Regions from separate parts of the Micromonospora sp. NPDC048986 genome, predicted to be linked through region 2. Evidence: riboswitches for the same ligand, from Rfam matches in the RefSeq annotation. Region 2 holds a riboswitch; each other region holds the start of a gene.

Region 1 (7,182 bases), on a different contig from region 2:
GCCAGCCGTCGGCACCGTCCGGTCCGTCGCCGCGCGCGTCCGGGCCAGCGCCGTCACGCGCCGAGGAGTGCCCGGCCGCCTCGGACTCACCGAGGTCGCCGACGTCGCCGTGCTGCGGCCCGCCGCTCGGGCCGTCACCGTCTGGTCCACCCCCGTTCGGGCCGCCGCCACCGCCCGGGCCACCACCCTGTGGGCCACCGCCGCCAGCCGGGCCGCTGTCGTCGGGGCCCGCGTCGTCCGGGTCGTCGGGGTGCGCGTCCTGGGCGCGCTGCAACGCCTCGTCGAGGCGCTTCTCGTCCAGCCCCGGGGTGTCGAACGGGTCGCGGCGACGACGGTGCGGCAGCGCCAGCCGGGCGGCCACCCGGACGTCGTCGATGGTGACCCGGTCCCGGCCGTGCCAGGCGGCGTGCGCCACAGCGGTACGGGCGGTGACGATGTCGGCCCGCATCCCGTCCACGTCGAACGCCGCACACACCTCGGCGATCTGCCGCAACGCGGCGTCCGGCAGTCGTACCCCGGGAAGTCGGCGACGGGCGGCGGCCACCTGGCCGGCGATCTCCGCGTCGGCGTCGGCCCAGCGGGCCGCGAAGCCCACCGGGTCCGCGTCGGCGGCCAGCCGCCGACGGACCACCTCGACCCGGACCTCCGGATCCCGGCTGGCACCCACCTCCACCGTGAGCCCGAACCGGTCGAGCAGCTGCGGGCGCAGCTCCCCCTCCTCCGGATTCATCGTGCCGACCAGCAGGAACCGGGCCGCGTGGCTGACCGACACGCCCTCCCGCTCGACGTGGCTGCGGCCCATCGCCGCCGCGTCGAGCAGCAGGTCGACGAGGTGGTCGTGCAACAGGTTGACCTCGTCGACGTAGAGCACCCCCCGGTGCGCGGCGGCGAGCAGGCCCGGCTCGAAGGCGCGTACCCCCTCGCCGATCGCCTTCTCCAGGTCCAGCGCCCCGACCACCCGGTCCTCGGCGGCGCCCACCGGCAGTTCGACGAGACGCGCCGGCCGGGTCTCGGCGGCGGTGTCGGTCGGGTGGGGGCCGTCCGGGCAGGCCGGGTCCGGCTCGGCCGGGTCACAGCCGAAACGGCAGCCGGCCACCCGCAGCACCGGCGGCAGCAGAGCGGCGAGGGCCCGCACGGCGGTGGACTTGGCGGTCCCCTTCTCACCCCGCACCAGCACCCCGCCGATCGCCGGGGAGACCGCGTTGAGCAGCAACGCCAGTCGCATGTCGGCCATGCCGAGCACCGCACTGAACGGGTAGATCGTCGTCATGCCCGGTCCTCCAGGTCGCCCTCGCTGGCCAGGTACGTGTCGCGCAGCCGGTCGAGGGTGGCCGGCTCCGGCTTGGCCCACAGCCCCCGGTCGGCGGCCTCCAACAGCCGCTCGGTGATGCCGCGCAACGCCCACGGGTTGGACTTCTCCAGGAACTCCCGGGTGGTCTCGTCGAAGAGGTACGCGGCGGCCAGATGCTCGTACATCCAGTCGTCGACCACACCGGCTGTGGCGTCGTAGCCGAACAGGTAGTCCACTGTGGCCGCCAGCTCGAACGCGCCCTTGTAGCCGTGCCGGCGCATCGCGGCGATCCACTTCGGGTTGACCACCCGGGCCCGGAACACCCGCCGGGTCTCCTCGCCCAGCGTGCGGGTGCGCACGTCGTGCGGCATCGCCGAGTCACCCACGTACGCCTGCGGTGACGTGCCGGTGAGGTGGCGGACCATCGCCACCATGCCGCCGTGGTACTGGAAGTAGTCGTCGGAGTCGACGATGTCGTGCTCGCGGGTGTCCTGGTTCTTCACCGCCACCGCGATCCGGGCGAACGAGCGTTCCATGTCGGCGCGCGCCTCCCGCCCGTCCAGCCCGCGGCCGTACGCGTAGCCGCCCCACACCGCGTACACCTCGGCCAGGTCGGCGTCGCTGCGCCAGGTCCGGGCGTCGATCAGGGGCAGCAGCCCAGCGCCGTACGCGCCAGGCTTGGAGCCGAAGATCCGGGCGGTGGCCCTGCGCTCGTCGCCGTGTTCGGCGAGGTCTGCGGCGACGTGCGCCCGCAGGTAGTTCTCCTCGTCCGGCTCGTCGAGGGCGGCGACCCGCCGGACGGCGTCGTCGAGCAGCGCCACCACGTGTGGGAACGCGTCGCGGAAGAACCCGGAGATGCGCACAGTGACGTCGACGCGCGGGCGGCCCAGCTCGGCGGTCGGCACCACCTCGATGCCGGTCACCCGCCGGGACCTGTCGTCCCAGACCGGCCGGCAGCCCAGCAACGCGAGGACCTCGGCGATGTCGTCGCCCTGGGTCCGCATCGCACTGGTGCCCCAGACTGTCAACCCCACCGAGCGGGGGTACGCCCCGGTGTCGGCCAGGTGTCGAGCCAGCAGCGAGTCGGCGAGGGCAACCCCGACGTCCCAGGCGTTGCGGCTGGGGATGGCCTTCGGGTCGACGGAGTAGAAGTTGCGGCCGGTGGGCAGCACGTTCACCAGGCCCCGGGTGGGTGAACCGGACGGGCCGGGCGGCACGAACCTACCGTCCAGCGCCCCGAGGGTGTTGGTCAGCTCGTCGGTGGTCCGAGCCAGTCGGGGCACCAGCTCGGTGGCGGCGAAGTGCAGCACCGCGGCGACGTCCGGGATCGACTGACCGGTCACCTCGGTCACCACGGCGTCAACAGTGTCCACTGCCCAGTCCAGGGTTTCCATGCCGATGACCAGCCGCCGGGCCAGGACCTCGATGAGGTCGATCGCGTCGGCGGCGGTGCCGGCAGGCCCGTCCACCACGTCGGTCAGTGCGGCGGGCAGCGCCAGTCGCTGTCCCGGCGACGCGAGCAGCTCCTGCTCGTCGAGGGAGTACGCGACGGCGAGGGCCTGTCGCAGGCCGGGCAGGGCCCGGGCGCCACCCCAGACCTGCGGGGCGCGCAGCACCGCCAGGACCAGGTTGACCCGCGGCTCGCCCGTGGGCGCGTCGGCGAGGATGTGCAGGCCGTCGCGGATCTGCACGTCCTTGACCTCGCACAGGTACCCGTCGAGGTGCAGCACGAAGTCGTCGAAGTCGTCAGCGTCGGGCATCGCGTCGGCGTGCAGGTCGTGGTGCAGCTCGGCGGCGCGCACCAGGTCCCAGATCTGGGCCCGCACGGTGGGCACCTTCGCCGGGTCGAGGGCCTGCACTGTCGCGTACTCGTCGAGCAGTTGCTCCAGTTTGGCGAGGTCGCCGTAGGTTTCGGCGCGGGCCATCGGCGGGACCAGGTGGTCGACGACCACGGCGTGCGCCCGCCGCTTGGCCTGGGTGCCCTCGCCGGGGTCGTTGACGATGAACGGGTACACCAGCGGCAGGTCGCCGAGGACCGCGTCGGGCGCGCAGTCGGCGGCCAGGCCGAGGCCCTTGCCGGGCAGCCACTCCAGGGTGCCGTGCTTACCCAGGTGCACCACGGCGTCCGCGCCGAAGCCGCCGTCAGCGACCGGCGCTGTCAACCAGCGGTACGCGGCCAGGTAGTGGTGACTCGGCGGCAGGTCCGGGTCGTGGTAGATGGCGATCGGGTTCTCCCCGAAGCCGCGGGGCGGCTGGATCAGCAGCACCACGTTGCCGAAGCGCAGCCCGGCGAGCACGATGTCGCCGCCCTCGGTGTACAGCTCGCCCGGCGGCTCACCCCAGTGCTCCCGCATCCGCTCCCGCAGCTCGACCGGGACCTGGTCGAACCAGCGCCGGTACGTCGCCCCCGGTATCCGGGCCTCGGCGGCGGCCAACTGCTCCGGGGTGAGCCACTCCACGTCGTGACCACCGGCGGCGATCAGGGCGTGGATCAGCGCGTCGCCGTCGTCGGGCGGCGGCGCGTCACCCAGGTCGTAGCCGGCCTCGGCCAGCGCGGCGAACAGCCGGACCGCCGAGGCCGGGGTGTCCAGCCCGACGGCGTTGCCGACCCGGGAGTGCTTGGTGGGGTACGAGCTGAGCACCACGGCTACCCGCTTGTCGGCGTGCGGCACGTACCGCAGCCGGGCGTGGCGCACCGCGATCCCGGCGACCCGGGCGGCCCGCTCGGGGTCGGCGGCGTATACCGAGAGCCCGTCGGCGTCGATCTGCTTGAACGAGAACGGCACTGTGACGATCCGACCGTCGAACTCGGGAATGGCCACCTGCATGGCGGCGTCCAGCGGGGACAGCCCGGCGTCGCTGTCGGCCCACTGCGCGCGGGTGCTGGTGAGGCAGAGCGCCTGGATGACCGGCACGTCCAGGGCGGCCAGCGCGCCGACGTCCCAGGCGTCCTCGTCGCCGCCACCGGAGGCGTCCGCGGCGACCGCACCGCCGGCCGCGAGCACGGTGACCAGCAGCGCGTCGCAGCGGGCGAAGAGCCCGAGTGGGCCGGCGCCCGCGGTCAGCCCGCGCAGCGAGCCGCAGAAGATCGGCAGCGGGTTGCCGCCGGCCCGCTGGACCGCGTCGGCGAGCACGTCGACGAAACCGGTGTTGCCGGCGAGGGCGTGCGCCCGGTAGAAGACGATCCCCACCGTGGGCCGGTCCGGGTCGGCGGAGTGGTCGCCGTGCACGCCGTACGCCGGGGTGGGCGTTGGTGCGGCGAACCCCTCACCGGTGAGCAGCACCGTGTCGGAGAGGAACCGGGCCAACTGTCCGAGGTTGTCCGGACCGCCCTCCACCAGGTACGCCAGCGACTGGGTGACGACCCCGGAGGGCACTGTGGAGATGGCCATCAGCTCCGCGTCGGGCAGCGCCTCACCGCCGAGCACGACCGTCGGCACGCCGGTGGCGAGCACCGCGGCGAGGCCGTCCGGCCACGCCTGCCGACCGCCGAGCAGCCGTACGACGACGAGGGCGACCCCGTCGAGCAGGGCGGGCACCTCGTCGGCGGCGACTCTGGCGGGGTTGGCCAGCCGGTAGTCGGCACCGCTGGCGCGGGCGGCCAGCAGGTCGGTGTCGGCGGTGGACAGCAGCAGGATGCGCACGGCGGGCTCCGGAAAGTGACGCCCTGGGCCCTCACGGGGGCGACCGGGCGATGCGGGTGGGTTCGGCGTCAGCCGGTACGACGGCCCGGGCGAACGGCGCACCGACGGGTGCGTCGGGGCCGGTCAGCGCCGGGCGATCAGCTCAGCGATGCCGGTGGCCGATGTCCCCGGAGCGCGCTGCCTGAAGCGCAATACGACGATAGTCGTCGATGAATAAGACGCTGTGCGTCATCGGGTCCTCCTCGGGTGTCCACGCCCTGGGGTACGTCCCGACGGCCGAAGTATCCTGGCTTCCGGATCGACGCTCTCCCCCGGCCTTCCAACCGCAGACACACGGCCGTGACTCACAAGGGGGGATCGCTCCCCGGTGACAGTGGCGGGACCGCGTCGGAATCGCACCGACTTCCTTCACTGCCGTCAGGCCGCGAATGCTGCCACACCCCTGCGCCGCCGGTCAACGCGGACCCCACCCCCACCCGACCACGCTCACCACATTGACCTGCGGATATATCGGCGCGCGGGGGATGCATCTCGCCGCAGTGGCGGGCTGGGCGAACTGGTTGATCGGCCCTGCGGACTGGCCCGTGGCAGGGGGCGGAGTGTTCACGCGCCCCCTTTGGAGCTGATGTCGTAGACGATTCAGCCGCCTCGGCTCCCGGCCCGCGCCTCGGCTTCAGGTCCGGACGTACGGCGATATCGCCAACGATTCAGCTCCAAAGGCGCCGAACGACACATGCCCGGGACCGAACACGCCACGCGCCGACGACCGACGTCGCTCGACGCACCGATCAGCGGGCGTGGCGTTCCGGGTGGGCCCGGCTCCAGGTCCGCATCCGTTCCGGGTAGCCGGTGCGCGCCGCCTCGTACAGTGGCACCGCGTGCTTGCGGGCGATGGCCCCGGCCGCGCGGGGCGTTCCGGTACGACGGCGGATCCACTCGCCGTCGTGGGCGATCGCCACCACCGTGGTGTCCGTCGCGGTCGTCTCCGGTTCCAGGTAGAACTCCACCCCGCGCCGGGTGGCGACGAACGCCTCCAGCGCCGCGAGGTCGTCGCGGGTCGCCTCCCGGTCCAGCTTCGTCGGGGTCGCCTCGGCACCCCGTGACCGGCGGTTGAACCAGCTCATGCCCCGCCCCTCTCCTCGACGTCCCTCCAGTGCAGCACCGGTTCCTGGCAATACGCTGCACGCCGGATGGGAGAGAGCTGACCTGCGTCGGGATATCCGGGTGGAACCCGCGGCGGGTTGGCGGTGTCATGAGTGTGATCCGAACGGAGGCTCCCCTGGACGACGAGGCGCTCGTCACCCGCGCTCGGGCAGGTGACCTGGAGGCGTACAACCTCCTGGTCGCCCGGCACACCGCGTCCGCGTACCGGACGGCGGTGCTGCTCGGCGCGGGCTCGGACTCCGAGGACGTCATCCAGGAGGCGTTTGTGAAGGCGTACCGGAAGCTGTCCCGTTACCGGGGTGACGCGTCCTTCCGGTCGTGGCTGCTCGCGATCGTCGCGAACGAGACCCGCAACCTGCACCGCTCCCGTGGCCGGCGCGACGGGCTCGTGCTGCGGGCGGCGGCAGCGGACCCGACGTCCGAGGTCGCCGAGGACGACGCGGTCGGCGCGGTCCTCGCCGGTGAGCGCCGGGCGTCGCTGGTGCAGGCACTGCGACAACTGCCGGTACGGGACCGCGAGGTGATCGTCTGCCGCTTCTTCCTCGATCTCACCGAGGAGGAGACGGTGTCGGCTCTGGGCTGGCCCCGGGGCACTGTGAAGTCGCGCACGTCCCGGGCGCTGGGGAAGCTTCGCGGCCTGCTCGACAGTGAGGAGGTCCGGCATGGGTGACCTCGAACGGGAACTGCGCGACCTGTCCGCCTGGCTGGACACTCCCGATCCGCCCGACGTGACCGCCCGCGTCCGCGTACGACTCGGCACGCCCGCGCCCGCGCCCCGGCGGCGTCGGTGGCGGTCGCTCGCCGCGGTCGCGCTCGTCGCACTGCTGGTGGCGCTGTTGCCGCCGACGCGGGCCGCGATCGCCGACGTCGTCACGGGGCTGCTGCGCTTCGCCGGGGTCAGCATCGCCACCTCATCCGCCCCGACGCCGCCCGGCGGCACCGCGTCGCCGTTGCCCGGGCAGCGGGCCGTCGCCCTGGACGAGGCCCAACTGTCGGTACGGTTTCCGATCCGCCTGCCGGCGATGCTGGGCACACCCGAGCAGGTGCTGGTCGCCGACCCGGACGCCACCGGCCGGTACCGGG
Region 2 (7,182 bases):
AGGCGATCCTGGCCGCCGCGGCGGCGACCGCCCTGCTCAGCGCCTGCGGCGGGGTCGAGGTCCGCGACGGCGGCGGCGACGGCGCGACCACTGACGCGAGCGGCCCGTTGAAGCTCGCCGTCGTGCCGAAGGCGGTCGGGGCCGACTACTGGAACACGGTCAAGGCGGGCGCGGAGTGCGCCGCGCAGCGCGCGGGGGACGTCACCGTCCAGTGGGACGGGGTGACCACCGAGACCGACGTCGAGGGCCAGGTCAACCTGATCCAGAACTTCGTCACCAAGAAGGTCGACGGCATCGTCTACGCGGCGACCGACTCCAGCGCGCTGGCGCCGGCCACCGACAAGGCGCTCAGCGCCAACATCCCGGTCGCCATGATCGACTCTGGCACCAGCCCGCAGCCGTCGAACGTGCCCCTCTTCGCCACCGACAACCGGGCGTCGGCGACCGAGGCGGCGAAGCTGCTCGCCACCGAACTCGGCCCCGGCAACCACGAGGTGGCGCTGGTCGAGTTCCAGCCCGGATCGCAGACCAACACCGAGCGGGTCGACGGCTTCAAGGCCGGCCTGGCCCAGTACCCCAACCTGAAGCTGGTCGGCCAGCAGCCGAGCAAGAGCGACGTCAACGAGGCGCGACGGGTCACCGAGAACATCCTCACCGCCAACCCCAACCTGAAGGGTGTCTTCGCGGCCAACGAGCCGAGCGTGCTCGGTGCCGCGCAGGCCATCCAGGCCGCGGGCAAGTCCGGCAAGGTGGTCATCATCGGCTGGGACGCCGCCCCGGACGAGATCGCCGGGGTACGCAATGGCCAGATCTCGGCGCTGGTCGTGCAGAACCCGTTCAAGATGGGCTACTTCGGCGTCGACAAGATGGTCAAGCACCTCCGGGACAAGGCGCCACTGGCGTCGGCCGACACCGGCGTCACGTTCGTCACCAAGGAGAACATCGACTCGGCGGAGATCAAGGCGGTGCTCGAGCCCAGCTGCGCCAACCCGCCGGTGCAGTGATGGGCGTGAACCCCACGGCCACCGCGACCAGCGACCCGCAACCCACCGACGCGGAGCCGCCGGTCCTCGAAGCCCGCGGCGTCGTCAAGCGGTTCGGGCACGTCGAGGCGTTGCGTGGCGCCGACTTCACGGTCCGCCGAGGTGAGGTCGTCGCGCTGATCGGTGACAACGGCGCCGGCAAGAGCACCCTGATCAAAACCCTGTCCGGTGTGCACCCGCCCGACGAGGGTGAGATCCGGGTGGGCGGCCGCCCGGTCCAGTTCTCCACTCCGGTCGATGCCCGACGGGCCGGGGTGGAGACGGTCTACCAGGATCTCGCCGTCGCCGACGACCTCAGCGTGGCCGCCAACCTGTATCTCGGCCGGGAGATCCTCCGCTCCGGGCCACTCGGCCGGCTCGGGCTCTTGGACAAGCGCGCCATGCGCCAGGGCGCCGCCGCCGCCCTCGACGAACTCGGCGTACGGATCCCCCGGGTCACCACCCCGATCGCGATGCTCTCCGGCGGGCAGCGGCAGTGCGTGGCGGTGGCCCGCGCCATCATCTGGGCGACCAACGTGGTCATCCTCGACGAGCCCACCGCAGCCCTGGGGGTGGTCCAGACCGGGCGGGTGCTCGACGTCGTGCGGCGGGCCCGTGACGCCGGCATGTCGGTGGTGCTGGTGAGCCACAACATGCCGCAGGTGCTCGAGATCGCCGACCGGGTCGAGGTCCTGCGCCTCGGTCGGCGCGCTGCCCAACTCCGCGCCGACGAGGTCACCACCGACGATCTGGTCGCGGCGATGACCGGCAGCACCAACGTGGACCGGGACGAGCGGTGACCGCTGTCGTCCAGCGGGGTGCGCGCGACCCCGCCCGTTCGGCGGCCCGCAGCGGCGTTGGGCCACCGCTGCGGCTGAGCCCACTGGGTTTCGGCGCCTCCCAGGGCGGCAATCTCTACCGGGCGACGTCGGAGGAGCAGTTCGCCGCCGCCGTGGACACCGCGTGGGCAGGCGGCATCCGATACTTCGACACGGCGCCGCACTACGGGCTGGGCCTGTCCGAACGGCGCCTGGGCGGGGCCCTGCGCTCCCGTCCGCGCGGCGAGTACGTGGTGTCGACGAAGGTCGGCCGGCTGCTCGTGCCGTCACCGGAGACGGCACACCGGCGGGATCCGGAGGGGTTCGACGTTCCCGCCGACCATCGCCGGGTCTGGGACTTCAGCCGCGACGGCGTACGCCGTTCGCTGGAGGCGAGCCTTCGGCGCACCGGCCTGGACCGGATCGACGTGGTGTACCTGCACGATCCGGACGAGCATTGGGAGCAGGCCGCGCGCGAGGCGATCCCGGCGTTGGTGGAGCTGCGGGAACAGGGCGTGATCGGCGCCGTCGGGGCGGGGATGAACCAGTCCGCGATGCTGGCCCGCTTCGTGGCGGAGACCGACGTGGACGTGGTGATGTGCGCCGGCCGGTACACACTGCTGGAGCAGGGCGCGCTGACCGACCTGCTACCCGTCGCGCAGGCCCGCCACGTCGGTGTGGTGGTCGCCGGTGTCTACAACTCCGGGCTGCTGGCCCGGGACGTTCCGCCGTCCGACGCCGTCTACGACTACCAGCAGGCGCCGGCGGAGGTGATCGATCAGGCCCGCCGGATAGCGCGGGTCTGCCGGATGTACGGCGTCACGCTGCCCCAGGCGGCGTTGGCGTTCGTCCGTCGTCACCCGGCCGTGGTCTCGACGGTCGTCGGCATGCGTGACGAGGCCCAGGTGACCGAGACCCTGCGTCGAACTCGTGTCGACGTCCCGGATCAGCTCTGGACGGCGTTGTACGACGAGGGGCTGCTCGACGTGCAGTCGTGAGGGTCGGCGGTTACGACCGGGCCGTCTCGACGCCGGCGTCAGCGTCCTCGGGTAACCCCTGCAACGACTCCTCCACACCGATGAGGTGGTTCGCCATCCGGGTGCGGGCCCGCTCCGGGTCGCGCGCCACGAGGGCCTTCAGGATCGCCACGTGTTCGTGGTGGGTGCGCAGGTCCGCGCCCTCTTCGTGCAGACTCCGCCAGAGCCGGCCCCGGATGGTGCGCCCGGCGAAGGCTTCGATCAGGCCGACGAGCACCGGGTTCTCGGCGTGCACCGCGATGATCCGGTGGAAGGCGATGTCGATCTCCATGATCCGCTCGTGGTCCGGCGGTGACTGGCCGATCAACCGGGCTGCCTCTTCGAGCAGGTCACCCGCCTGGGCCAGGGCCTCGTCGGTGATCCTGGTCGCCGCCAGGCAGGCGGCCTCGCACTCCAGCAGCCGGCGAACGGTGTGGATGTGCCGGGGGTCGCCCTGGCCCTGGAAGTCCACGACGAAACCCATCGGGGCCAGCAGTTGTGGCGCGTCGAGGTTGGTGACGTAGGTGCCGTCGCCCTGGCGGATGTTGACGATGCCCAGGATCGACAGGGCCGACATGCCCTCGCGCAGGGACCCCCGCGATACTCCGAGCTGCTCGGCGAGGTCCTTCTCGATGGGCAACCGGTCCCCGGGCCTGAACTGCCCTTCGAGGATCATCCGCTTGATGCCGTTGACCACTTCGTCAGTGCGAGACATGATCCCCCTAACGGCCGGTGGGGGTGGCCTTCCCACCCGCGATCACGTACGCCGCCTCCGGAGATGACACGGTAGTCGGGTCTGTCGCCGCCCAGTAGTGGCCGTCGGGAAAGCGGTAGAGCGCCACCGACTCCTGACGCATCCGGGTGGAGTAGCCGGGCTGGCTGGGAAGGACGTATCCGCTGCCCGTGCCGGTGTCCCGGATGATGCAGGGATCGGTGAAGTGCTCGTGCAGGTGGTCGACGAACTCGGTGACCCGGTTGGTGAGGTCCCCCGAGATCGCGACGTAGTCGAGCACCGACACGTGCTGGACCATCTCGCACAGCCCGACACCGCCGGCGTGCGGGCACACCGGGACGTCGAACTTCGCGGCGAGCAGCAGCACGGCGACGATCTCGTTGATGCTGGCCAACCGGCCGGTGTCCAGTTGGCAGAAGTCGATGGCCTCGGCCTGGAACAGCTGCTTGAACATCACCCGGTTGTGGCAGTGTTCGCCGGTGGCGACGCCGATCGGAGCGACGGCGCGGCGGACGGCCGCGTGGCCCAGGATGTCGTCGGGGCTGGTCGGCTCCTCGATCCACAGTGGTTTGAACTGGGCGAGGGCGGTGACCCAGTCGATGGCCTGACCGACGTCCCACACCTGGTTGGCGTCGATCATCAGGTTGCGATCCGGCCCGAGGATCTCCCTCGCGATCGCGCATCGCCTGATGTCGTCGTCGAGGTTGGCGCCCACCTTGAGCTTGACGTAGCCGTAGCCGGTGTCCACCGCCTCCTGGCACAGCCGGCGCAGCTTGTCGTCGCCGTAGCCGAGCCAACCCGCCGAGGTGGTGTAGGCGGGGTAGCCGGTCCGGTCGAGCTCGGCGAGGCGGGCCGCCTTCGTGCCCTCCTTGGCCCGCAGGATGGCCAGTGCCTCGTCCCGGGTCAGCGCGTCGGACAGGTAGCGCAGGTCCGCGATGTCGACGAGTTGCTCGGGGGACATGTCGACGAGCAGCCGCCACAGCGGCTTGTCGGCGACCCGGGCGACCAGGTCCCACGACGCGTTCAACACGGCCGCCAGGGACAGGTGGACGACACCCTTCTCCGGCCCGAGCCAACGCAGTTGCGAGTCGGAGGTGAGGAGGCGGTAGACCGCGCCCATGTCCGCTGCCATCGTCCCCACGTCCAGGCCCACCAGAAGCTGTGCCTGGTGGACTGCCGCCGCCGCGACGATGTCGTTGCCTCGACCGATGGTGAACGTCAGGCCGTGCCCCGCCAGTGGCGCGCCCACGCCGTCGACGCCGTCGGTGTGCAGGACGACGTAGGCCGCCGAATAGTCGCCGTCCTTGTTCATGGCGTCTGACCCGTCAGCGGTCAGGGAGGTGGGGAAGCGGACGTCTTCGACGGTGACGGCAGTGATCTGCGGCATGCGTTCCTCGCCCGGCTAGGCTAAAGATCAGATGATCACAGGGAGTATACGGAGCGGCGCTCCAGCACGTCAACGATGTCGATCACCGTGGGGCCGCAGACGTATGATGTTTGCCTCGCCGGGTCGATCCGCCTCACTGTCCATCGTGCCCGTTGACGGGCGAAGGTGGCGGGGTGGCGAGCCCGTGAAGATCGGGCGTTCGCCCCACCCCAAGGCATTGACAGTGGCATATGGGTCCGGTCTGCGGCACCGTGGCCTCGATACGCCACATCCCTGTCGACTGTCGACACCGGCGCGCAGGGCCCCGTCCCCGGTGCCTGGCGTCGGTCGACGGGATGTTGTCGGCCGGGGTGGTGACGGTGGTCACCGAGTCGGCCACCGACACGCCCGAGACCGACATGTGGGGTGTGACAACGGCTGCGTCCCTATATATGGTGTCGAGCGCAGCTGGTTCGGCCGCTCATCCGGGGCGGTCGAGGCAACAGGGAACCCGGTGGAAATCCGGGACTGTCCCGCAGCGGTGAGTGGGAACGACCGCCGTCATCAGCACTGGGCCACCAATCGGCCTGGGAAGCGACGGCCAGTAGGAGACCGGCGAGCCCGGTCGTGCCCGCGAGTCCGAAGACCTGCCAGCGCGCCGCGTACCCGCATCCGGGTGACGCGGCGGTCCGAGGCCGCGTGGGACGGCTGACGCCACCTGACCCACGCCGGGCTGGCGTGGCGTCCGTCGGTGTCTGTCTCCTCGCGTCCGGGCCACCAGGTCTCGAACTCCGAGGAGCGAGTGGTGACAGTCACCGAGGTAGTCCCGGCCAGCGGCGACGCGACAGTGCGGCGCACGCCGATGCAGGTCCGCAAGCGCGACGGCGGCACCGAACCCGTGGACGTGAACAAGATCGTCCGGGCGATCGAGCGGTGGGCCGACGACCTGACCGACGTCGACCCGATGCGGGTGGCCACCCGCACCATCAGCGGGCTCTACGACGGCGCGACCACCGCCGAACTGGACCGGCTGTCCATCCAGACCGCCGCCGAGATGATCGGTGAGGAGCCGCAGTACTCGCGCCTCGCCGCGCGGTTGCTGGCCGGCTACGTCGACAAGGAGGTGTGTCGACAGGGCATCACCTCGTTCAGCGCGGCGATCAGGATCGGCCACGCCGAGGGTCTGATCGGTGACGACACCGCCGCGTTCGTCGCCGCACACGCCGCGACCCTCGACCACGCCATCGACCCCGACGGCGACCGCCGGTTCGAGTACTTCGGCCTGCGCACCGTGTACGACCGCTACCTGCTGCGCCACCCCATCAGCCGACTGGTGCTGGAGACCCCGCAGTACTGGTTGCTGCGGGTGGCCTGCGGCCTGTCCCGGACGGCGGACGAGGCGGTCGACTTCTACCGGCTGATGTCCAGCCTGGCCTACCTGCCCAGCTCACCGACCCTGTTCAACTCCGGCACCCGGCACACCCAGATGTCCTCCTGCTACCTGGTCGACTCCCCGCTCGACGAGCTGGACTCGATCTACCAGCGGTACGCCCAGGTCGCCAACCTGTCCAAGTTCGCCGGTGGCATCGGCATCGCGTACTCCCGGGTCCGCTCCCGGGGAGCGCTGATCCGGGGCACGAACGGGCAGTCCAACGGCATCGTGCCGTGGCTGCGCACGCTGGACGCGAGCGTCGCCGCTGTGAACCAGGGTGGCCGACGCAAGGGCGCGGCCTGCGTCTATCTGGAGCCGTGGCACCCGGACATCGAGGAGTTCCTGCAACTGCGGGACAACACCGGCGAGGACGCCCGACGCACCCACAACCTCAACCTGGCCAACTGGATCCCGGACGAGTTCATGCGGCGGGTCGAGGCCGACGAGCCGTGGTCGCTGTTCGACCCGCACGAGGTGCCCGAGCTGCCCGACCTGTGGGGCGAGCGGTTCGACGCCGCGTACCGCCAGGCCGAGGCGCGGGGTCTCTACGTGCGGCAGGTCCCGGCACGGGAGCTGTACGGGAAGATGATGCGGACCCTCGCCCAGACCGGCAACGGCTGGATGACCTTCAAGGACGCCGCCAACCGGCTCTGCAACCAGACCGCCGAGCCGGGCAACGTGGTGCACCTGTCGAACCTCTGCACCGAGATCGTCGAGGTGTCCAGTGACACCGAGACCGCCGTGTGCAACCTCGGCTCGGTGAACCTCGCCGCCCACCTCACCGCCGGCGGCATC
Region 3 (7,182 bases), on a different contig from region 2:
GATGTTCTTGCCGATGTCGTGCACATCGCCCTTCACTGTCGCCAGCACGACCTTGCCCTGCCCGCGGCCCGGGTCGATCCGGCCCTCCAGGCGGGCCTGCTCCTTCTCGGCTTCCATGAACGGTTCGAGGTAGGCCACTGAGCGCTTCATCACCCGGGCGCTCTTGACCACCTGCGGCAGGAACATCTTGCCGGCGCCGAACAGGTCGCCGACGATCTTCATTCCGTTCATCAGCGGGCCCTCGATGACATCGAGGGGTCGGGCGAGGCCCTGTCGGGCCTCCTCCGTGTCCTGTTCGATGAAGTCGACGATGCCGTGGACAAGCGCGTACGACAGCCGCTCGTGCACCGGCGCCTCGCGCCAGGACAGGTCGACCGCACGCTTCGTGCCGGAACCGGTAACGGTCGACGCGAAGGCGACCAGGCGGTCGGTGGCGTCCGGGCGCCGGTCGAAGATCACGTCCTCGACGAGTTCGACGAGGTCGGCGGGGATATCGGCGTACACGGCGAGCTGGCCGGCGTTGACGATGCCCATGTCCAACCCGGCGCGGACAGCGTGCAACAGGAACGCCGAATGCATGGCCTCGCGAACCACGTCGTTGCCCCGGAAGGAGAATGACAGGTTGGAGATGCCTCCGCTGGTGCGGGCACCCGGGCAGCGCGCCTTGATCAGCGGAAGGGCGTCGATGAAGGCCTTCGCGTAACCGTTGTGCTCGGCGATCCCGGTGGCGACCGCGAGGACGTTCGGGTCGAAGATGATGTCCTCCGGCGCGAACCCGACCTGCTCGACCAGCAGATCGTAGGCCCGACCGCAGATGGACACCTTGCGTTCGGTGGTGTCGGCCTGGCCCTGTTCGTCGAAGGCCATCACCACCACGCCGGCGCCGTAGTCGTGAATCCGGCGGGCCTGAGCGAGGAATGCCTCAGTGCCCTCCTTGAGGCTGATCGAGTTGACCACGCCCTTGCCCTGCACGCACTTGAGGCCGGCTTCGAGGACCGTCCACTTCGAACTGTCGATCATCACTGGGATGCGGGCGACCTCGGGCTCGGTGGCGATGAGGTTGAGGAAGGTCGTCATGGCGCGCTCGCTGTCGAGCAGGTCCGCGTCCATGTTGACGTCGAGCAGGTTGGCGCCGCCGCGGACCTGCTCCAGGGCCACGTCGACCGCCCCCTGATAGTTGTCCGACTCGATGAGCCGGCGGAACTTGGCCGAGCCGGTGACGTTGGTGCGCTCACCGATCATCACGAACCCGGTGTCGGGTCCGATCGCGAACGGCTCCAACCCACTGAAGCGGGTGGTCTCCGCCAGGGCGGCGACCGTCCGTGGCGGTGTGCCGGCCACGGCGGCGACGATCCGGGCGATGTGCTCCGGTGAGGTGCCGCAGCAGCCGCCGACGACGTTGAGCAAGCCGGACGCGGCAAACTCGCCGAGCAGGCTGGCGGTCTCCTCCGGCGTCTGGTCGTAGCCGCCGAAAGCGTTCGGCAGACCGGCGTTGGGGTGACACGCCACGTAGGTGCCGGCGATCTTGGAAAGCTCCTCGACGTGCGGGCGCATCTCGGCCGCGCCCAGCGAGCAGTTCACGCCGACGACCAGCGGATCGGCCCGCTCTATCGAGCGCCAGAAAGCCTCCACGGTCTGCCCCGACAGCGTCCTGCCGCTCAGGTCGACGATGGTCACGGAGATCCACAGCGGCAGCTGCGGCGCGACCTCACGGGCTGCGGCGATGGCGGCTTTCGCGTTCAACGTGTCGAAGATCGTCTCGATCAGAAGCAGGTCGACGCCGCCCTCGGCCAGGGCCGAGATCTGCTCCGCGTACGCCGCGCGCACGCCGTCGAAGTCGACGGCACGATACGCCGGGTCCTCGACCCGCGGCGACAGCGACAGCGTCACGTTCAGCGGCCCGACCGAGCCGGCCACGAACCGGCCACCGAACTCGTCCGCCGCCTGCCGGGCCAGCCGCGCACCCTGAACGTTCATCTCACGAACCAGTGACTGGAGCCCGTAGTCGGCCTGGCCGATGCTCGTCGCCGTGAACGTATTGGTGGTGGTGATGTCGGCGCCGGCGGCCAGATACCGCCGGTGTACGTCCAGGATGACGTCCGGCCGGGTGAGGTTGAGCAGGTCGGGATCACCGCTGACGTCCTGCGGATGGTCGACAATCAGGTCGCCCCGATAGTCCGCGGCGGTGAGCCGCGCGCCCTGCAACATCGTTCCCCAGGCGCCGTCCAACACCAGAACACGCTGGGACATCAGCTGCCGCAGCGACGATGCGGTGTCTTTCTGGCTCGATAACGCGCTCAAGCGGTCGCCTCCGAAGCTCGGAGGCGCCCTTGTCGAAGAGATGTGGGCCGAGCGTGGCGGGCTCCGCCCGTCGCAGCGCCTCTCGACCCGACAGGCAGATGTTACCCGACCCGTCTGCCTGGAGGTCCCCGTACGGCGTCGGCGTCTGGCCGCCCCGGTCACCCGGCAAGCCCGATCGTGACGAGCACCGCCCATCACTGGCGATGCAGCGGCGGGACCTCCCATGTTCGTCGGGACCGTTATCGTGTGCGGTGGCACAAACGTTGCGAGGTGCCCTGCGCGAGTGGGGAGAATCGGGAAGCCGGTGGGAGTCCGGCACGGGCCCGCCGCGGTGACCGGGGAGCTGCCACCCACGCGTACCAGACGCAGCCACTGACCCTGCCGGGTTGGGAAGGCGGGTGACCAGCGTAGATCCGGGAGTCCGAAGACCGGCCTCGCGTCATCGCCCCGTCAGGGGCACGAGCGCAGCGGGAGCCTGCCTTGGACACCGGCCTCTACGAGACCATCCACCGCCGCCGGGACGTACGTGCCCAGTTCACCGGGGCGCCGATCCCCGACGAGACGTTGAACCGGGTCCTCACGGCGGCGCACGCCGCCCCGAGCGTCGGCCTCTCCCAGCCCTGGGACTTCATCCTGGTCCGCGATCCCGAGCTGCGGCAGGAGTTCCACCGGCACGTGCAGCGGGAACGGGACACCTTCGCGGCCACTCTGCAGGGTGCGGCGGCGGAACGCTTCAACCGGATCAAGATCGATGGCGTACGCGAGTCGACGATGTCAGTCGTAGTCACGTACGACCCCGAGCGGGGCGGACCGGCCGTGCTCGGCCGTCACGCGATCGCCGACGCCGGCCTCTACTCGGTCTGTCTGGCGATCCAGAACCTGTGGCTGGCCGCAACCGCCGAGCAACTCGGGGTCGGCTGGGTCTCGTTCTACCGGGAGCCGTTCCTACGCGACCTGCTCGGCATCCCGGCCACCGTCCGCCCGGTGGCGTGGCTCTGTCTCGGCCCGGTCACCCATCTGGAGCAGACGCCGGACCTGGAGCGGCACGGCTGGCGCCAGCGACGCCCGGTGTCATCGGTGATCCACCACGATCGTTGGACGACGGAGTGACCAAAGTGGTTGTGGCGGCGCTGTCGCGCCAGGCACCCCGCCGGCATTCCTGAGGTCGGAGTGTCAACCTGGCATGACGGCCCGGCCGGAGTGTTCTCAGTGGGCCCGGCTCGGCGGTAGGCCTGGGTGGCGCCAGCAATCCGGCCGCTCCCGCGGTAGGTCACCTCCGGCCTGTCTCGGTCTCTGACCACCAAGTTCGCGAAAGTCCTCGCCTTGTCACGCCATTGGCCTCCTGCCGCACAGATGTCCACGCGCGCCCGGTTACAAGCTCCGCCGGTGTGGCCTGTCGCCGGGTTCCCTGTCTGATTGCAGTTGCCCTGCGCTGAGGATTCAAGGTCGTCACAAGAGGCGTTGCAGGTCTCGTATCTAGTTTCATCGGCAACGGGGCCGGCGGACCGAATGCCGCCCATGAACAGAACGGGGAGCGCAATGAGAAGTTGGCAACGGTCGGGTCGCAGCCGATGGTCCTTCCTGGCGGCGGGTACGGTCTGCGCAGCGCTCGCGGGCGCGCTCCCGTCACTGCCCGCGAGTGCCGCCCCAGTCGATCAGCTGACTGTGTACGTGAGCCCCTCGGGCACCGCCAGCGCCACGGCGATGGGTAGCCGTGCCGGACTCAGCGGCGACACCGCTGTCTCCTCAATCGAGGAGGCGCAGGCGATCTTGCGCGCCCGGAGGGTGAAGGACGCGAAGGTGCTCCTGGCGGACGGCCTCTACCAGCCGAGCGCGCCGATCAAGGTGGACTGGTCACCTCCGGGCGGGCAGCTCACGATCGCCGGGGTCGGCGCCGCAGCCGTGATCGACTGCAGCTTGTTCGAGGACAACAGCTCCAACACGGAGTACGGCGTGATCGTCTCCGCTGACAACGTCCGCATCTCAGGTCAGACGTACCAGAACTGCCGCAACGGTGGCATCCGGGCCAACGGAACAGCGGCCAACCCGCTCGACGCGTTGAATGTCAGTGGCAACACGTTCCGGCGTCTCGGCAGCAAGTACCAGGCCGGGCCCGGCAATGGTTACGGGGGCGTACACGCGACCTACACGACCCGGCTACGGGTTGAGGGCAACCTGTTCCAGAACCTGGAGAACGCCGCAGGCACCGGCGTCGCCGAGATACACGGCGTCTATGTCGCCAACTACGGGAGCAACACCACCATCTACGGCAACAAGTTCGAGCTGATCTCGGGTGACCCGGTGCGGACGCGCAACCGTGCGAACAACACGATCGTGGACGCCAACATGTTCTGGAAGACCGGCTCGTACGCGATCTTCAGCGATTGGCGGTACACCACCGAGGGATGCAGCACGAACGGCATCTTCTCGGCGAACAAGGTGGGCACCACCACGTACAACAACGACAGCTGGAACGAGGACGGCCAGGGCTCGATCAGCATCGTCCGGGTGCGCCTGTGGGGTCATGACGCAGCGACCGACGCCAACCTCTACGGCTGCTCAAGTGACCCGATCACCTTCAGCGGCACCAACTCGTACGTCTCAACCAGGCCCTGGTAGCAGCGGGGGGATCAGTGAGGCCGCGTCGATCTTCGACGCAGCCACCGTCGCCGCCCGCCGAGGTCGTGCTCAACCGAGCGACCCCGGCGGGCGGTGTCGTCAAGGTCATATGATCAGCGGTTCAGCGAAGTTGGGCATCGGAGAAGTGCCCGCGCCCGGAGAACGCGGCTCGGAGTGCCCACCGATTCGCCGATTCAACAGCGCCCCCGCGTTCTGTCGCGGCGACGCCGGTCAGGGGAGTGCGTCGTCGGCCAGCTTGCTGCGTACCGTGGAAGCAGCGGGGTGACCGAGCGCGGTGAGGATCTCCAATGCCTGTTCCCACACCGTTCGCGCCCGGTCCGTCTCGTCGAGTGTCTGGTGTAGATCGCCGAGGTGGTCCAACGCCTCGGCCTCGCCAAACCGGTGCCCCAGCTCGCGGCTCAGTTCTATGGCCCGTGCGAAGCAGACGGCGGCCTGCGTGTGGTCGCCGAGGCGGTGCCGAATGAAGCCGAGGCTGTCCCAGGTGCTCGCCTCCGCGATCCGGTGTCCGATCTCAGCCTGCAACGTCAGGGCCTGCTCGCAGTGGTCCAGCGCCTGCTGATACTCGCCGAGCAGGGCGTAGTGCCATCCCACATTGTTCAGCGCGTTGGCCTGTCCGCTGCGGTGTTCGAGCGCTCGGTAGAGGTCGAGGGAGATCAGATCGTGGTGGATAGCGTCCGATATCCGGCCCTGTTGGTCGTAGACCATGCTCATGCTCAGGTGCGTGTGGGCCTGCCCCACCCGGTCGCCGGTCTGGCCCAACAGGTCAGCGGCCTGTGTCAGATGGTGGTGGGCGTCGTCGTACCGCCCGAGTTGGCTGAACCCGCGAGCCAGGTCGCGGTGCGAGAGCACCTGCCCGGCCACGTCATCTCGGCGTTCGGCTGCGACCAGCGCCGCCTTCCGTAGAGCGAGCCCGTCATGCCAGTGCCCCTGCCGGTCGAGGTACGAGATCAGCGTCCAGGTCAGCTGCCAGCCGTACGCGGCGAAGCCATGTTCCGTGGCGTGCATGGTGGTGGCGATCAGTGTCGCGTGCTCGGTGGAGAACCAGGCCATCGCCTGCTCGTAGGTGTCGACCGGGTGGACGATTGTCAGCGGGACCGGCGGTTCGAGGTCGATCGGATCCCGGTGTGGGTCGAGCACCACCGCAGCGGCGTGCCCGGTGTGCAGGTAGTGCCCGAACATGCGCCGCAGCGCCGCGTCAGTCTCAGCCGCGGACTCCTCGGCACGGGTCAGTTCAGCGGCGTACGCGCGGAGCAGGTCGTGGAAGCCGTACCGGCCGGGGGCGTGTTCATCGATCAGATGGGCGCGCGTGAGTTCGGCCAGCAGCGGGCGAACGCGGTTGACCGGCAGCCCGACCAGGCTCGCCGCGCCCGCTGCTGAGACGTCCGGTCCCGGGTGCAGACCGAGTAGCCGGAAGACGCGGGCCGCCTCCGTGCTCGTCGTTCGGTAGGACCAGGAGAGCGCTGCCCGTACGTTGAGCAGTTGGTCGCCGCTGTCGAAGGCGTCGAGACCGCCGGTCGTCTCCCGAAGCTCCGCGGCGAGGCCGGCTAGCGGAAACCCGGGATGGGCGGCGGCGCGGGCGGCCACGACGGCGAGGGCCAGCGAGAGCCGGGAACAGCCATCAATGATCTCGGCGGTGGCCTCGGGTTCGGCGGCGACCCGATCGCCGCCGAGGCGACGGGCCAGCAGTTCGCGTGACTCGTCGGTGGAGAGCAGCCCGAGGGTCAGCGCGCGGGCCCCGTCGATCGCGACCAAGCCGGGTAGCTGGCGGCGGCTGGTTACCAGGACGAAGCAGCCGTCACCGCCGGGCAGCAGTAGACGGACCTGGTCGGAATCAGCCGCGTTGTCGAGCACGATGAGCATCCGCCGGTCGGCGACAATGCTTCGGTAGAGCCCAATCTGCGCGTCGAGGTCGGTCGGCGCCTCCGTGGCCGGTACGCCGAGGGCCTCGAGGATGGCGCGGATCGCGGTCGACTGCGACATCGGCGCGGCGGCTGGGGCAACGCCTCGCAGGTTCAGCCAGAGCTGTCCGTCCGGGAACTGCCACAGATTGTCGTGTGCCCAGCGCAGCGCGAGCCACGTCTTGCCGACGCCGCCAGCACCACAGATGAGCCGGATCCGGGTGTCATCCGTCTTGTCGAGAGCGGCCAGTTCCTCGCCTCGGCCGACGAACAGTGGCGGACTCGCGGGCAGTTGGCGCGGCATCGGCATCCGCCCCGCCGCAGGTCCGACCGAGGGTAGGTC

The links. Region 2 has a riboswitch for cobalamin ahead of AB0B94_RS13720 (ribonucleoside-diphosphate reductase subunit alpha). Riboswitches for the same ligand answer to the same signal wherever they lie in the genome.
Region 1: linked by a shared signal. The riboswitch ahead of cobN (cobaltochelatase subunit CobN) and the one ahead of AB0B94_RS13720 (ribonucleoside-diphosphate reductase subunit alpha) in region 2 are both predicted to bind cobalamin.
Region 3: linked by a shared signal. The riboswitch ahead of bluB (5,6-dimethylbenzimidazole synthase) and the one ahead of AB0B94_RS13720 (ribonucleoside-diphosphate reductase subunit alpha) in region 2 are both predicted to bind cobalamin.

The regions. Positions count from the first base shown of each region.
Region 1 covers NZ_JBEZFJ010000010.1:213,606-220,787, forward strand. The annotation lists gene AB0B94_RS21640 (magnesium chelatase subunit D family protein) at 1-1,270, opposite strand, end outside; gene cobN (cobaltochelatase subunit CobN) at 1,267-4,935, opposite strand; cobalamin riboswitch at 5,215-5,344, opposite strand; gene AB0B94_RS21650 (hypothetical protein) at 5,724-6,059, opposite strand; gene AB0B94_RS21655 (RNA polymerase sigma factor) at 6,188-6,769, shown strand; gene AB0B94_RS21660 (hypothetical protein) at 6,762-7,182, shown strand, end outside.
Region 2 covers NZ_JBEZFJ010000005.1:321,831-329,012, forward strand. The annotation lists gene AB0B94_RS13695 (ABC transporter substrate-binding protein) at 1-1,004, shown strand, start outside; gene AB0B94_RS13700 (ATP-binding cassette domain-containing protein) at 1,004-1,822, shown strand; gene AB0B94_RS13705 (aldo/keto reductase) at 1,819-2,838, shown strand; gene AB0B94_RS13710 (FadR/GntR family transcriptional regulator) at 2,849-3,571, opposite strand; gene AB0B94_RS13715 (enolase C-terminal domain-like protein) at 3,579-4,976, opposite strand; cobalamin riboswitch at 5,408-5,625, shown strand; gene AB0B94_RS13720 (ribonucleoside-diphosphate reductase subunit alpha) at 5,818-7,182, shown strand, end outside.
Region 3 covers NZ_JBEZFJ010000014.1:129,558-136,739, forward strand. The annotation lists gene metH (methionine synthase) at 1-2,301, opposite strand, end outside; S-adenosyl-L-homocysteine riboswitch at 2,316-2,391, opposite strand; cobalamin riboswitch at 2,553-2,753, shown strand; gene bluB (5,6-dimethylbenzimidazole synthase) at 2,782-3,411, shown strand; gene AB0B94_RS26060 (hypothetical protein) at 3,973-4,920, shown strand; gene AB0B94_RS26065 (BTAD domain-containing putative transcriptional regulator) at 5,152-7,182, opposite strand, start outside.